DNA from 2 places in the Streptomyces sp. NPDC034099 genome. Region 1 is predicted to be linked to the other one. Evidence: riboswitches for the same ligand, from Rfam matches in the RefSeq annotation. Region 1 holds a riboswitch; the other holds the start of a gene.
The links. Region 1 has a riboswitch for cyclic di-AMP ahead of ACZ56V_RS31330 (M23 family metallopeptidase). Riboswitches for the same ligand answer to the same signal wherever they lie in the genome.

Region 1 (7,171 bases):
AGGGAGGCGTTGAGCCGCACGTCCGGGGAGGTGTTGATGATCCCGAAGGCGTTGGGCCCGATGATGCGCATGCCGTACGTGCGCGCGTGCCGCACGAGGGCCCGCTGGCGTTCGCGTCCGTCGGGGCCGCTGTCGGCGTATCCGGCGGAGATCACCACCAGTCCCTGCACGCCGTGCTCGCCGCACTCGGTGACGACGTCGGGGACCTGCTCGGCGGGCACGGTGACGACGGCGACGTCGACGGGCCCGTCGACGTCGCGCACGGAGCGGCACGCCGGGACCCCGTCGAGGTGCTTCTGGTCCTCGGGGAAAGCCCTGTTCACGGCATACAGGCGGCCCGTGTACCCCGCGTCCCGGATGTTGCCGAGGATGCTGCGGCCGACGCCGCCCGGGGTGCGGCCGGTGCCGACGACCGCGACCGAGCCGGGCTGCAGCAGCCGCTGGACGGAACGGGCCTCCGCGCGGTGCTCGCGCGCGTACTGCACGGCGAGCGAGCGGTCGGTGGGTTCGAGATCGAACTCCAGGCGGACCACCCCGTCCTCGAAGCTCCGCTTCTGGGTGTACCCGGCGTCCATGAAGACTTTGATCATCTTGTTGTTGGCGGGCAGGACCTCGGCGGCGAAGCGGCGGATGCCCCGCTCGCGGGCGACGGCGGCGATGTGCTCCAGCAGGGCCGAGGCGACGCCGCGCCCCTGGTGGGCGTCCTGGACGAGGAAGGCGACCTCGGCCTCGTCGGCCGGGGAGGTGGCGGGCGTTCCGCCGGCCCCGATCCGGTCGTAGCGTACGGTGGCGATGAACTCGCCGCCGATGGTGGCCGCGAGTCCCACCCGGTCCACAAAGTCGTGGTGCGTGAAGCGGTGGACGTCCTTGGCGGACAGGCGAGGGTACGGCGCGAAGAAGCGGTAGTACTTCGACTCGTCGGAGACCTGCTCGTAGAAGCTGACCAGGCGCTCGGCGTCATCAACGGTGATGGGGCGGACGCGCGCGGTGCCGCCGTCGCGCAGCACCACGTCGGCTTCCCAGTGGGCGGGGTACTCGTGCCGGTCCGACGAGGTCTGCATGGGCCCCAGAGTACGGCTCGCGTCCGACAACGGCGCGGGGCAGTCTGTGGGGGACACGAGCTCGGACCGAGGCCGCGGTCCGAGCACCGTACGGGACGGCGCACACGCCCGTCCCGGCTTGCTTCACGATGTGGGAAACTGGTCTAGACAACACTGGTCTAGACAACTCCAACCCTCTGAACACCTGAAGGGCAGCATCACATGGCTGAGCGCCGCGTCAACGTCGGCTGGGCCGAGGGTCTCCACGCCCGCCCCGCCTCCATCTTCGTCCGAGCCGCCACGGCCACAGGCGTCCCGGTGACGATCGCCAAGGCCGACGGGTCCCCCGTCAACGCGGCCTCCATGCTGGCCGTCCTCGGCCTCGGCGCCCAGGGTGGCGAGGAGATCGTCCTCGCCTCCGACGCCGAGGGCGCGGAGGCCGCCCTGGACCGGCTGGCGAAGCTGGTCGCCGAGGGGCTCGAGGAGCTTCCCGAGACCGTCTGAGCCCGACCGATGGCACCACCGAAAGGCCCGCCGGGACACCGGACGGGCCTTTCGCGTCATTTCTCTTCTGTTTCTCTGCCCTTTCGGTTCGCCCGTCCGTTCGCCCTGTTTACGGCAGCAGAAAACACCGGGCGGAATTCCCCGCCCTTTGTATACGGCACCCGCGTTACCGGCGCGGGCCCGCCGTGTTTACGGGATGTTGCGCATTCCTCACACGCTCCGTCCGCCCGCCGCCGGAGGCGAAGCGCAGCCGGTGCGCGGACGCCGACCGCTCGATGTGCAGGGTCATGAGCGCCCGCGCGCGTTCGCCGTCACCCCGGGCCACCGCATCGGTGATCGCGCCGTGCTCCGCCCAGTACTCCACCGGGCCGACCGGTGCCTCCACGACGTACATCCAGGCGATCTTGTGGCGGAGCTGGGTCAGCAGCGCCGTCAGGGAGGGGCTGTCGGCCGCGCGGGCGAGGGTCTCGTGGAACCAGCCGCCCAGTGAGCGCAGCTCCTCGCCGGTGCCCTGCCTGGCCCGCTCCTGCCCCAGCCTGACCAGGCCGCGCAACACCCTGAGGTGGGCCTCGGTGCGCCGCCGGGCGGCCCGGGCGGCTCCGAGCGGCTCCAGGAGCGTGCGCGTCTCCAGCAGGTCGGCGGCCTCCCGCTCGGTCGGTTCCGCCACGCACGCGCCCGCGTGCCGCCGGGTCACCACGAAGCCCTCGGCCTCCAGCGTGCGCAGGGCCTCGCGGACGGGGACGCGGGAGACGCCGTAGCGGCGGGCGAGGAGTTCCTCGGTGAGCCGGCTCCCGCGGCCGTGTACGCCGGTGACGATGTCGTCCCGGATCGCCGTGCACACGGAATGCGCCGGAATACGCATGAGCGACCTCCCCTTGACCCCCGCGAAACGCCGGTGATTGACGTGTGTTGCACGACCCCAGGCCAATCAAGCGATATTAAATGCGAAAAGCCCCGGCTCGGGAAGCCGGGGCTTTCGGACGTCGTCTCTGTCAGACGTTCACGCCGTGGGAGCGGAGGTAGGCGACGGGGTCCATGTCCGAGCCGTACTCGGGGCTCGTACGGGCCTCGAAGTGCAGGTGGGGTCCGGTGACGTTGCCGGTGGCGCCGGAGAGACCGATCTGCTGGCCGGGCTCGACCGACTGGCCGACCGAGACGCCGATGGACGACAGGTGCCCGTACTGCGTGTACGTGCCGTCGTGCATCTTGATCACGACCTGGTTGCCGTACGCCCCGCCCCAGCCGGCCTCGACGACGGTACCGACGCCCACCGCGTGCACGGTCGTGCCGCTGGAGGCGTGGAAGTCGATGCCGGTGTGGCTGCCGGAGGACCACAGGGAACTGCCGGCCTGGTAGGCGGTGGAGACGTACGAGGCGGTGATCGGCGCGACGAAGGTGTTGAGGCGCTTGCGCTCCGCCTCCCGCGCGGCGCGCTCCTTGGCCTCGCGCGCCTCCTTGGCCGCCTCGGCCGCGCGCTCGCGGGCCGCTTCCCGGGCCGCCTCGCGGGCGGCGGCGTCCGCGGCCGCCTGCCGCTGGGCGACGGCCTGGGCGTCTATCTCGTCGGCCACTGAGTCGCCGATGGTGACGACCGGGGTGAGGCCGCTCTGCTCCACCGCGGGCTCGGCGGCGAGCGCCGGGGCGGCGAGGGTGCCGACGACGCCGGTGGTGGCGAGGGCCGCGACTCCCGCCGCGCGGGCGGTGGTGCGGTGCACCCGGCCGGTACGGCGGTGCTTCCCGGTGGCGCGCGTGAACGCCATGTAGAGGCTCGTCCTTTCCTTCCCTCTCGCCTACCGGGTTAGCTGACGGGTTCGGAGGTGGAAGGTCTCCTACGGACCCCCTCGCTCTGCGCGCGGGCGTCCGATTCACCCCAGGGACTGCGTTGGGTCCCCGGCTCCCCTGGCTCGCGCCGTACGGGGACTCGGCGATGGCTGTCCGGTGCCGCGGGCGCGGCGCACTGCCTGACGAACAGCCCGGAAGACGCTAAGCGCGGCTGCGTTCAATTCTCAAACGCAACAGGCTTTTTGTAGCGCACGCCACAGGGCAGACAGGCAACCACTCCCCCAATACGGACAAACGGTGGCCCTGGTGACACTCCGGTCACCAGGGCCACCACACGCGCGTGCCGCTACTCGGCCGCCACCACGGTGACTTCGCCGATGCCGAGGGCCTCGACGGGCTCCTTGATCTGCGCCGCGTCGCCGACGAGGACCGTCACGAGGCGGTCCACCGGGAAGGCGTTCACGACCGCCGCGGTGGCCTCCACGGTGCCCGTGGCGGCCAGTTGACGGTAGAGCGTGGCCTGGAAGTCGTCCGGCAGGTGCTGCTCGACCTGGTCGGCCAGCGTGCTCGCCACGGCCGCCGCCGTCTCGTACTTCAGCGGCGCCACGCCCACCAGGTTCTGCACGGCCACGTCACGCTCGGCGTCGGTGAGCCCCTCCGCGGCGAGCTTGCGCAGCACCGTCCACAGGTCCTCCAGGGCGGGACCGGTGTTGGGGGTGTCGACGGACCCGCTGATGGCGAGCATCGCGGCGCCCGTGCCGTCCGGCGCGGACCGCAGGACCTGGCCGAACGCCCGTACGCCGTAGGTGTAGCCCTTCTCCTCACGCAGGACGCGGTCCAGACGCGAGGTGAGGGTGCCGCCGAGGCAGTAGGTGCCGAGCACCTGCGCGGGCCACACGCGGTCGTGCCGGTCGGCGCCGGTGCGGCCGATCAGCAGCTGCGTCTGGACGGCGCCGGGACGGTCCACGATGACGACGCGGCCCCGGTCGTCGGCGGTCACCGGGGGGACGGGGCGCGGCTCGGCGGTCGAGCCGGTCCACGCGCCCAGGGTGTCGCCGAGCAGCGCGTCCAGGTCGACGCCGGTGAGGTCGCCGACGACCACCGCGGTGGCGGTCGCGGGGCGGACATGCCGCTCGTAGAAGGCGCGTACGGCCGCCGAGTCGATGGCCGCGACCGTCTCCTCGGTGCCCTGGCGCGGGCGCGACATGCGCGAGTCGGCCGGGAACAGCTCCTTGGAGAGTTCCTTGGCGGCGCGCCGGGAGGGGTTGGCCAGCTCGTGCGGGATCTCGTCGAGCCGGTTGCGCACCAGCCGTTCGACCTCGCTGTCCGCGAAGGCGGGTGCCCTGAGGGCGTCGGCGACCAGGCCGAGGGCCTTGGCCAGGCGCGAGGCGGGCACCTCCAGGCTCAGCCGGACGCCGGGGTGGTCGGCGTGCGCGTCCAGGGTGGCGCCGCAGCGCTCCAGCTCGGCGGCGAACTCCTCGGCCGAGTGCTTGTCGGTGCCCTCGGAGAAGGCCCGCGCCATGATCGTGGCGACGCCGTCGAGTCCGGCGGGCTCGGCGTCCAGGGGGGCGTCGAGGAGCACCTCGACGGCGACGACCTGCTGGCCGGGGCGGTGGCAGCGCAGCACGGTGAGGCCGTTGTCGAGGCTGCCGCGCTCGGGGGCGGGGAACGCCCACGGCTTGGGCTCGCCGGCCTGCGGCTGGGCGTGGAATTCCATGGTGGCGAGCTCGGTCACTTGGCCGCCTCCTCGTTCTCGTCGGTGGCGTCGGTCGTGTCGGCGTCGGTCTCGTCGGCGGGAGTGGTGGGCTCGTAGACGAGCACCGCGCGGTTGTCGGGGCGCAGGCGGGCCTTGGCGACCTCCTGGACCTCCTGCGCGGTCACCTCGAGGACCCGCTGCACGGCGGTGAGGGCCAGCTGCGGGTCGCCGAACAGGACGGCGTACCGGCACAGTTCGTCCGCGCGGCCCGCTACCGTGCCCAGGCGGTCCAGCCACTCGCGTTCCAGCTGGGCCTGGGCGCGCTCCATCTCCTCGGCCGTGGGGCCCTCCTCGGCGAACCGGGCCAGCTCCTCGTCGATGGCCGTCTCGATGACCGGGACCTCCACGTCGCCGGACGTCTTCACGTCCAGCCAACCCAGGGAGGGTGCCCCGGCGAGCCGCAGCAGGCCGAACCCGGCGGCGACGGCGGTGCGGTCGCGGCGTACGAGCCGGTTGTACAGGCGGGACGACTCGCCGCCGCCCAGGACGGTCAGGGCCAGGTCGGCCGCGTCGCACGCGCGCGTGCCGTCCTCCGGCAGGCGGTAGGCCGCCATCAGGGCGCGGGCCGGAACCTCCTCCTCGACGATCTCGCGCACTTGCCCGCCCATGACGTCGGGCAGCGCACCGTCCCGCGGAGGCTGCTTGCCGTCGTGCGAGGCGATGGAGCCGAAGTACTTCTCGATCCAGGCGAGCGTCTGCTCCGGGTCGATGTCGCCGACGACCGACAGCACCGCGTTGTTCGGCGCGTAGTAGGTGCGGAAGAACGCGCGCGCGTCCTCCAGGGTCGCCGCGTCCAGGTCCGCCATCGAACCGATCGGCGTGTGGTGGTAGGGGTGCCCCTCCGGGTAGGCGAGGGCGGTCAGCTTCTCGAAGGCCGTGCCGTAGGGGACGTTGTCGTAGCGCTGGCGCCGTTCGTTCTTGACGACGTCCCGCTGGTTCTCCATCGACTCCTCGTCCAGGGCGGCCAGCAGGGAGCCCATGCGGTCGGCCTCCAGCCAGAGGGCGAGCTCCAGCTGGTGGGCGGGCATGGTCTCGAAGTAGTTGGTCCGCTCGAAGCTGGTGGTGCCGTTGAGAGAACCGCCGGCGCCCTGCACCAGCTCGAAGTGACCGTTGCCCTTGACCTGGGCGGAGCCCTGGAACATGAGGTGCTCGAAAAGGTGAGCCAGGCCGGTGCGCCCCTTGACCTCGTGGCGCGAGCCAACGTCGTACCAGAGGCACACCGCCGCGACCGGGGTCAGGTGGTCCTCGGAGAGCACCACGCGCAGGCCGTTGGCCAGGCGGTGTTCGGTCGCTGTCAGGCCGCCGGAGCCTGCCTGGGCTGTGGCCGTGTGACCCATGGGCATGTACGTCCCTTCGATCGCGAGATCCTGGTGGAGTCACTGGGTGAACCACCTGGTGGAATCAGTGGGCGGAACTGCGGAATTCCGCCGATCCTGCCACTGTATGCAAGCGTGCGGGCCGCCGGTGGAGTTCCCGGACCTCGTACGCCGAGAGCGAGAACGCGGTTGGCGGGCCGCCGGAGACGGCTGCGCGGACGGCGCCCCGGGACGAGGGCGTACCCTGCGGGCAGCGCCGGGCCGGCAGCCCGTGACGGGTCCTGGTCGGTCGCTGTCAGTGCCGCAGTCCACAATGGACGGCGTCAGATCACCGTTCACGCTTCAGCAAGGAGCCGGCAGCGATGGCCCGCCGTAGTACGAAGACCCCGCCGCCCGACGACTCGTACGAGGAGAAGATCCTCGACATCGACGTCGTCGACGAGATGCAGGGCTCCTTCCTCGAGTACGCGTACTCGGTCATCTACTCCCGTGCACTGCCGGACGCCCGCGACGGCCTCAAGCCGGTGCACCGCCGCATCGTCTACCAGATGAACGAGATGGGCCTGCGGCCCGAGCGCGGCTACGTGAAGTGCGCCCGTGTCGTCGGCGAGGTGATGGGCAAGCTGCACCCGCACGGCGACGCGTCGATCTACGACGCGCTGGTGCGCATGGCCCAGCCGTTCTCGATGCGCGTGCCCCTGGTGGACGGCCACGGCAACTTCGGCTCGCTGGGCAACGACGACCCGCCGGCCGCCATGCGGTACACGGAGTGCCGG
Region 2 (7,171 bases), on a different contig from region 1:
CTGTCTCGACCACCCCGACCTGAGCGTGGAGAACGTACGGGTGAGCGGCATCGGCCACCTCGCGCTGCCCGTGCACCCCACCGTGGCCACGGGAATACGGCAGGCGCTCGACACCGCCGGACCGGAAACAGGCGTGGAAACGGGTACGGAAACGGGCAAACGCTCCGGCGGGCTGACCGTGGCCTGAGACCGGAGCAACCCGTTCGGACTCGAACAATTCTCGAACACAAAGCCAAACTCGTGCCCGCCGTCCCCCAAAACACGGCCGATTGCCCGTTTCCTTCGCTCGTGAAACCTGACGAAGATTGTCGTGCCCGTATACCGCCGGGTACAGTCGCCGCACTGCTCTGGCAGCCCCTGTTGTCGAGGCGAAAGAGAAGTTGGTGAACGACCGTCACCCGTCGGGGACAACAACCACCCCGGCTCCGCCTTCCGACGCCACGTCGGCGCAGTACGCGTCGTACGGCACGGGGGAGGCCCAGTACGGCGACCTCACCACGTCCGGCGGCTACACCTCCACCGGTTTTTCCACCGGCACCGCCGACACCTCGGCCTTCGACGCGGACCCCCTCTTCGGCAGCATGCCGGGCCACTACACCACCGGCACCCACGAGGCGACGGGTTCCTACGACACCACCCAGTGGTCCACCGGCGGCGAGCAGACCCCGCACTACGACGCGTACGCGGCCCAGCACCACGCCGCCTACGACACCGGCGCCTACGACACGACGACGTGGACGGCCGGGTACCAGCAGTACGGCTCCGTACCGCCGCAGGCCACCGGCCCCGAGGCCACCGGGCAGTGGGACACCGGCGACTGGAGCCTTCCGGACCAGTCCGGCGCTCCGGCCGACGCGACCCAGCAGTGGGACTGGGGCACGCAGACCTTCGAGACCGGCACCTTCGAAACCGCCACCGCCGACACCGGCACCTTCGACACCGGGGCGTTCGACACGGGCGCCTACGAGACGAGCACCTTCGCGACCGGCACCTTCTACACCGGCGCGTTCCCGGGCGGCCCCGCGGACACCGGCTCCTACGACGCCACGCAGTGGAACGCGGACCCCACGGCCACCGGCGCGACCGAGCACCCCGCCCCGGACGACGCCGCACCGGACATCACGCCCGTCGTCGAGAGTGCCGAACCCTCCCCGTACGACGGCGAGTTGGCAGCCACCGGCGAACTCCCCACCGTGACCGCCCTGCTGGACGACCAGGAAGAGGTCACGCCCGCCGCCCGGGTCCCGGCCGCCCGCACCGGCTCGCGTGCCGGCTCCCGCGCCGGGGCGCGTTCCCGGCGCCGCCAGCCCGCCAAGCGCTCCGCGCTGCTGACCATCGCCGTGCCGTCGGCCTGCGTGATGAGCGTCGCCGGTATCGCGGCCGCCTCCGTCGGCAGCCTGACCGGTGACGAGAGTGCGGACGCCGCGGCGTCGGCACCGGACCCGGGCAACGCGAAGGCCGCGCCGGTGAAACCGTCCGCCGCCAACAACAAGCTGGACACCCAGCTCACGAGCCTGGCCGCCGGGGCCGACGACTTCGCCGACCGGGCCAGCCGGACCCAGGAGCGCATCGACCTCAAGGCCGAGCAGGCCCTGGAGAAGAGGCGGGCGGCGGAGGAGGCGGCCCGCAAGGAGCGGCTGCGCCCCAAGTTCGCGCTCCCGGTGGAACAGCACGGCCTCAGCGCCTATTACGGGCAGGCCGGCATCAACTGGATGTCCGTCCACACCGGCATCGACTTCCCCGTGTTGTACGGGACGAAGGTGATGGCGGCGACCGACGGCACCGTGCGGACGCAGTACAACAGCGCGTACGGCAACATGATGATCGTGACCGCGAAGGACGGCACGGAGACCTGGTACTGCCACCTCTCCAGCTACCAGGTTCCCTCCGGTACGACCGTGAAGGCGGGCGACGCGATCGCGTTCTCCGGCAACTCGGGCAACTCGACCGGTCCGCACCTGCACTTCGAGGTGCGTCCCGCGGGCGGTTCGTCGATCGACCCGCTTCCGTGGCTGCGCAGCCACGGCATCAACCCGACGTGACGCCGTAACGTCTCAGCAGACCGGCCGGGCGGCCACGGTCGGCCCGCACCGCACCGCCCCGCGTCACGCCCTCAGAGCTTCTCCACCGGCGCGTACCGCAGCAGCAGCCGCTTCGGCTTGGTGTCTCCGAAGTCGATCGTCGCCTCGGCGTTCGACCCGGTGCCCTTGACCCCGACCACCGTGCCGAGCCCGAACTGGTCGTGCGTGACGCGGTCGCCGACTGCCAGTGAGACCGTCGGCTGCTCGGCGCCGGCCGACCTGCGGGTGGCGAAGCCGGACGCGCCCGACGCCGACGAGCGGGAACGGGACGAGGACAGCGAGGCCGCCACGCCCGAGACCGGCGCGGAGGGCGCCGGGCCGTTCGCCCCGGTGCGCTTCCACTCCAGGTGCGGGGCCGGGATCTCCTCCAGGAACCGCGAGGGCGGGTTGTACGACGGCTGGCCCCAGGCGCTGCGCAGCGTCGACCGGGTCAGGTAGAGGCGCTCACGGGCGCGCGTGATGCCGACATAGGCGAGGCGCCGCTCCTCCTCCAGCTCCTTGGCCTGGCCGAGGGCGCGCATGTGCGGGAACACGCCGTCCTCCATGCCGGTGAGGAAGACGACCGGGAACTCCAGACCCTTGGCGGTGTGCAGGGTCATCAGGGTGACGACGCCGTCGCCGTCCTCCTCGTCCGGGATCTGGTCGGAGTCGGCGACGAGCGCGACCTTCTCCAGGAAGTCGGCCAGCGTCCCGGCCTCCTCACCCTCGGCCCGCTCCTGCTCGAACTCCAGGGCGACGGCCGCGAGTTCCTGGAGGTTCTCGATGCGGGTCTCGTCCTGCGGGTCGGTGGAGGCCTGCAACTCGGCCAGGTACCCGGTGCGTTCGAGGATCGCCTCCAGGACGGTGGCCGGTCCGGCGCCGGACTCGACGATGGTGCGCAGGTCCTCCATCAGCGTGTTGAACCGCTTGACGGCGTTCGCGGAGCGCGCGGCCATGCCGTACGCCTCGTCGACGCGCCTCAGCGCCTGCGGGAAGCTGATCTTCTCGCGCTGGGCGAGGGCGTCGATCATCGCCTCCGCGCGGTCGCCGATGCCGCGCTTGGGGACGTTGAGGATGCGGCGCAGCGGCACCGAGTCCTCCGGGTTGGCCAGCACCCGCAGGTAGGCCAGGACGTCCCGGACCTCCTTGCGCTCGTAGAAGCGGACGCCGCCGACGACCTTGTAGGGCAGGCCGGTGCGGATGAAGACCTCTTCGAAGACACGGGACTGGGCGTTGGTCCGGTAGAAGACGGCGACGTCGCCGGCCTTGGCCTCGCCCGCGTCGGTGAGGCGGTCTATCTCGTCGGCGACGAACTGCGCCTCGTCGTGCTCGGTGTCGGCGACGTACCCGGTGATCTGGGCGCCGCTGCCCTGGTTGGTCCACAGGTTCTTGGGGCGGCGGGACTCGTTGCGCTCGATGACCGCGTTGGCGGCGCTGAGGATGGTCTGGGTGGAGCGGTAGTTCTGCTCCAGGAGGATCGTCGTCGCGTCCGGGTAGTCCTCCTCGAACTGGAGGATGTTGCGGATGGTGGCGCCGCGGAAGGCGTAGATCGACTGGTCGGCGTCGCCCACCACGCACAGCTCGGCGGGCGGCACCTCGGCCTCCGGCGGCACGTCGACGGGGTGCTCCGAGGGCACGCCGACCAGCTCGCGCACCAGGGCGTACTGGGCGTGGTTGGTGTCCTGGTACTCGTCGACCAGGACGTGCCGGAAGCGGCGGCGGTAGTGCTCGGCGACGTCCGGGAAGGCGCGCAGCAGATTGACCGTGGTCATGATCAGGTCGTCGAAGTCGAGGGCGTTGGCCTCGCGCAGCCGTGACTGGTACATGGCGTAGGCCTGGGCGAGGGTCTTCTCGAAGCCGTCGGCGGCCTGGGCGGCGAAGTCCTCCTCGTCGATCAGCTCGTTCTTCAGGTTGCTGATCTTCGCGCTGAACGACTTCGGCGGGAAGCGCTTCGGGTCCAGGTCGAGGTCGCGGCAGACCAGCGCCATGAGCCGCTTGGAGTCGGCGGCGTCGTAGATCGAGAACGACGAGGTGAAGCCGAGCTTCTTCGACTCGCGGCGCAGGATGCGGACGCACGCGCTGTGGAAGGTCATCACCCACATCGCGTGGGCGCGCGGGCCGACGAGCTGCTCCACGCGCTCCTTCATCTCGCCCGCGGCCTTGTTGGTGAAGGTGATCGCGAGGATCTGCCCGGGGTGGACGTTCCGCTCGGCCAGCAGGTGGGCGATGCGGTGGGTGAGCACGCGGGTCTTGCCGGAACCGGCACCGGCCACGATGAGCAGCGGGGAGCCGGAGTGGACGACGGCGGCGCGCTGGTTCTCGTTCAGCCCCTCCAGGAGCGCGGCGGCGTCCAGGGCCGGGCGCGGGGCGCCGTCCCGGTAGTGGGTGTCCCGGTCCGGAGGCGCGTCGAACTTCCCGCCGAACAGATCGTGCGGAACCGGCTCCGGTCCGTGCTCGTCCTCGGGCGGCGGCGGGGGTTCCTCCTCGTGACCCCGGGGGGTCTGGAGGCTCGCCAGGAAGCTGTCGTCAAAGAGGCTGCTCATCGCTCTCCGAGTCTAGGGCGCCCCACCGACAACCCGGCGCCACCCCGGAAAATACCCGGCGTTCCAGGACCGGGCACGCCCCGCGACCGGCCGGAACACGAAGAGTGACGCGCACTGCCCGGCCAGAGGCGCCCGCACGGAAGGTCACGAAAATGTATCGGGCATATCACCCACCAACCTTCACAGCGGCCACACGAGTTGGCTACCGTGCGGGCAGGCCGCTCGACCCCCTCCGGCGAACCCCGCCGGGCCGCGCGGCCTCCGCCGAGTCCGACGTGCCCGCACGGCACCCGGAGCCGGGGACCCAACCGTGAACTCTGGGGTGAATCGGCCGCACCGCCCTCGACGAGAGGACGGTCCGCCGTAGGGCAACCCTTCCATGCCACACCGCCCGAACCCGACAGCTAACCCGGTAGGCGGAGCACTGGAAGGAGTCGCCTCCTTGGCGTCGCACCGCAAGTCGCGTCCCACCGGTACCCGCGTCGCAGGCATACGGACCCCGGCCCTCGCCACCGCGGCCCTCACCTCCGTCGCCCTGCTGTCCCAGACGGCGAACGCCACGCCGTCGGACGACCGGCCGACCCTGGAGGAGGTCGAGAAGAAGGTCGACGACCTCTACCGCCAGGCCGGGTCGGCGACCGAGAAGTACAACGCGGCCAAGGAGAAGACCACCAAGCAGCGCAAGAAGGTCGACGGCCTCCTCGACGACGTCGCCCAGCGCACCCAGAAGCTCAACGACGCGCGCGAGGAGCTGGGTTCCTTCGCCTCCGCCCAGTACCGCACGGGCGCCTCGGTTCCGGAGACCGCGACGCTGCTGCTCGCGGACTCGCCGCAGGACTACTTCGACCAGAACCAGCTGATGAACCGGCTCACCGGCCGGCAGAAGACCGCCGTCGACGACTACGTCACGCAGCAGTCCGAGACGATGAAGAAGCGCCGGGAGGCCACCGAGAGCCTCGAGACGCTCACCGACTCGCAGACCGACCTCAAGACGGCCAAGTCGACCGTCCAGAAGAAGCTGGCCACCGCGCGGAAGCTGCTGTCGGAGCTGACCGCCGAGGAGAAGGCCCGGCTGGCGGCGATCGAGAAGAAGAAGCAGCAGGAGGCCGCCCGCAAGGCCGCCGAGCTGGCGAAGCAGCAGGCGGAGGAGGCGGCCGAGCGCAAGCGGCAGGAGGAGGCCGCCCAGCAGGAGAGCGGCTCCGGGTCCTCGGGGACCTCCGGCGGCACCGGTTCGTCGGACTCCTCGGGCTCGTCGACTCCGGGCACCTCGGCCGGCACCAAGGCCGAGAAGGCGATCGCCTTCGCCCGCGCCCAGATCGGCAAGCCGTACGTCTGGGGCGCCACGGGCCCCGGCTCCTACGACTGCTCGGGCCTCACCCAGGCCGCCTGGAAGGCCGCCGGCGTGAGCCTGCCGCGCGTCACCTACGACCAGGTCAACGCCGGCACGACCGTCTCCGTCTCCCAGGCACAACCCGGTGACCTGGTCTTCTTCTACGACGACATCAGCCACGTCGGTCTGTACATCGGCGACGGCATGATGATCCACGCCCCGAAGCCGGGCGCGTACGTCCGCGAGGAGTCGATCTTCTACGACGGAGAGTCGTCGATCCACAGCGTGGTGCGCCCGGCCTGACCGGCGAGGCTCTCCGGGGCCCGCCCGGCGGATCCGGCCGCGGACGCGGGGTCCGGCACGCATCTGGTGGACAAGGCGCCGCGCCCTTCCTGCGGCCCGATCCGCCGGACAGGCCCTAGCATCGGGCGCATGTCATCGGCCACCCATCCCTCCGCGCTGCGCACCTGGTGGGCGCAGCGTCCACCGGCGGCCGGGGCCGCGGTGATGGCGACCGGCATCGTGTCGGTCGCCCTGCATCTGACGGGCCGCGAGATCCTGTCCCGGACCGCCCTGGTCCTGGCCTGCGCCGCCTGGCTGATACTGGCCGCGAACTTCGTCTACCTGCTCCTTGCCGACCGGGCGCAGTGGGTGCGGCGGGCCGGGACGCCGGGGGCGCTCACCGCCGTCGCCGCGACGACCGTGCTCGGCGCCCGGTTCTCGCTGCTCGGCTGGTCGCTCCTGGCGGCGGTGCTGCTGGTGCTGGCGGCCCTGCTGTGGCCGTGGCTGCTGTACCTGGTGGTGCAGCGCTGGGGGCGGCGGATGCCCGGGGCGGTGTTCCTGAGCTGCGTGGCCACGGAGGGGCTCGCCGTGCTCGCCGCCACGCTGGCCGCGGCCACCTCGACGCCCTGGCTGGCGCACGCGGCGCTGGTGCCGTTCTGGCTGGGGATCGTGCTCTACCTGATCGCGCTGTTCCGCTTCGACCTGCGGCAGGTGGCCCGTGGCTCCGGGGACCACTGGGTGGCGGGCGGCGCGCTCGCCATCTCGGCCCTCGCCGGCGCCAAGCTGCTCGCGGCGGCCGGGACCGGCATGTACCTGTGGAACGCCGACGACCAGGCCGTCCTGCACGACGTGACCGTCTTCCTGCTCACGCTCGACCTGGCCTGGTACGCCGTACTGCTGGCCGCCGAGATCGCCTGGCCCCGCCTCCGCTACGACGTGCGCCGCTGGTCGACCGT

Region 2: linked by a shared signal. The riboswitch ahead of ACZ56V_RS02945 (C40 family peptidase) and the one ahead of ACZ56V_RS31330 (M23 family metallopeptidase) in region 1 are both predicted to bind cyclic di-AMP.

Annotation. Positions count from the first base shown of each region.
Region 1 covers NZ_JBVISR010000013.1:112,387-119,557, reverse strand. Annotated here, with positions in the region: gene ACZ56V_RS31345 (bifunctional acetate--CoA ligase family protein/GNAT family N-acetyltransferase) at 1-1,061, opposite strand, end outside; gene ACZ56V_RS31340 (HPr family phosphocarrier protein) at 1,263-1,544, shown strand; gene ACZ56V_RS31335 (GntR family transcriptional regulator) at 1,711-2,406, opposite strand; gene ACZ56V_RS31330 (M23 family metallopeptidase) at 2,537-3,301, opposite strand; cyclic di-AMP (ydaO/yuaA leader) riboswitch at 3,314-3,478, opposite strand; gene ACZ56V_RS31325 (M16 family metallopeptidase) at 3,670-5,058, opposite strand; gene ACZ56V_RS31320 (M16 family metallopeptidase) at 5,055-6,422, opposite strand; gene ACZ56V_RS31315 (DNA topoisomerase (ATP-hydrolyzing) subunit A) at 6,758-7,171, shown strand, end outside.
Region 2 covers NZ_JBVISR010000001.1:637,310-644,480, forward strand. Annotated here, with positions in the region: gene ACZ56V_RS02930 (esterase/lipase family protein) at 1-187, shown strand, start outside; gene ACZ56V_RS02935 (peptidoglycan DD-metalloendopeptidase family protein) at 384-2,042, shown strand; gene pcrA (DNA helicase PcrA) at 2,114-4,603, opposite strand; cyclic di-AMP (ydaO/yuaA leader) riboswitch at 4,856-5,039, shown strand; gene ACZ56V_RS02945 (C40 family peptidase) at 5,046-6,236, shown strand; gene ACZ56V_RS02950 (tellurite resistance/C4-dicarboxylate transporter family protein) at 6,366-7,171, shown strand, end outside.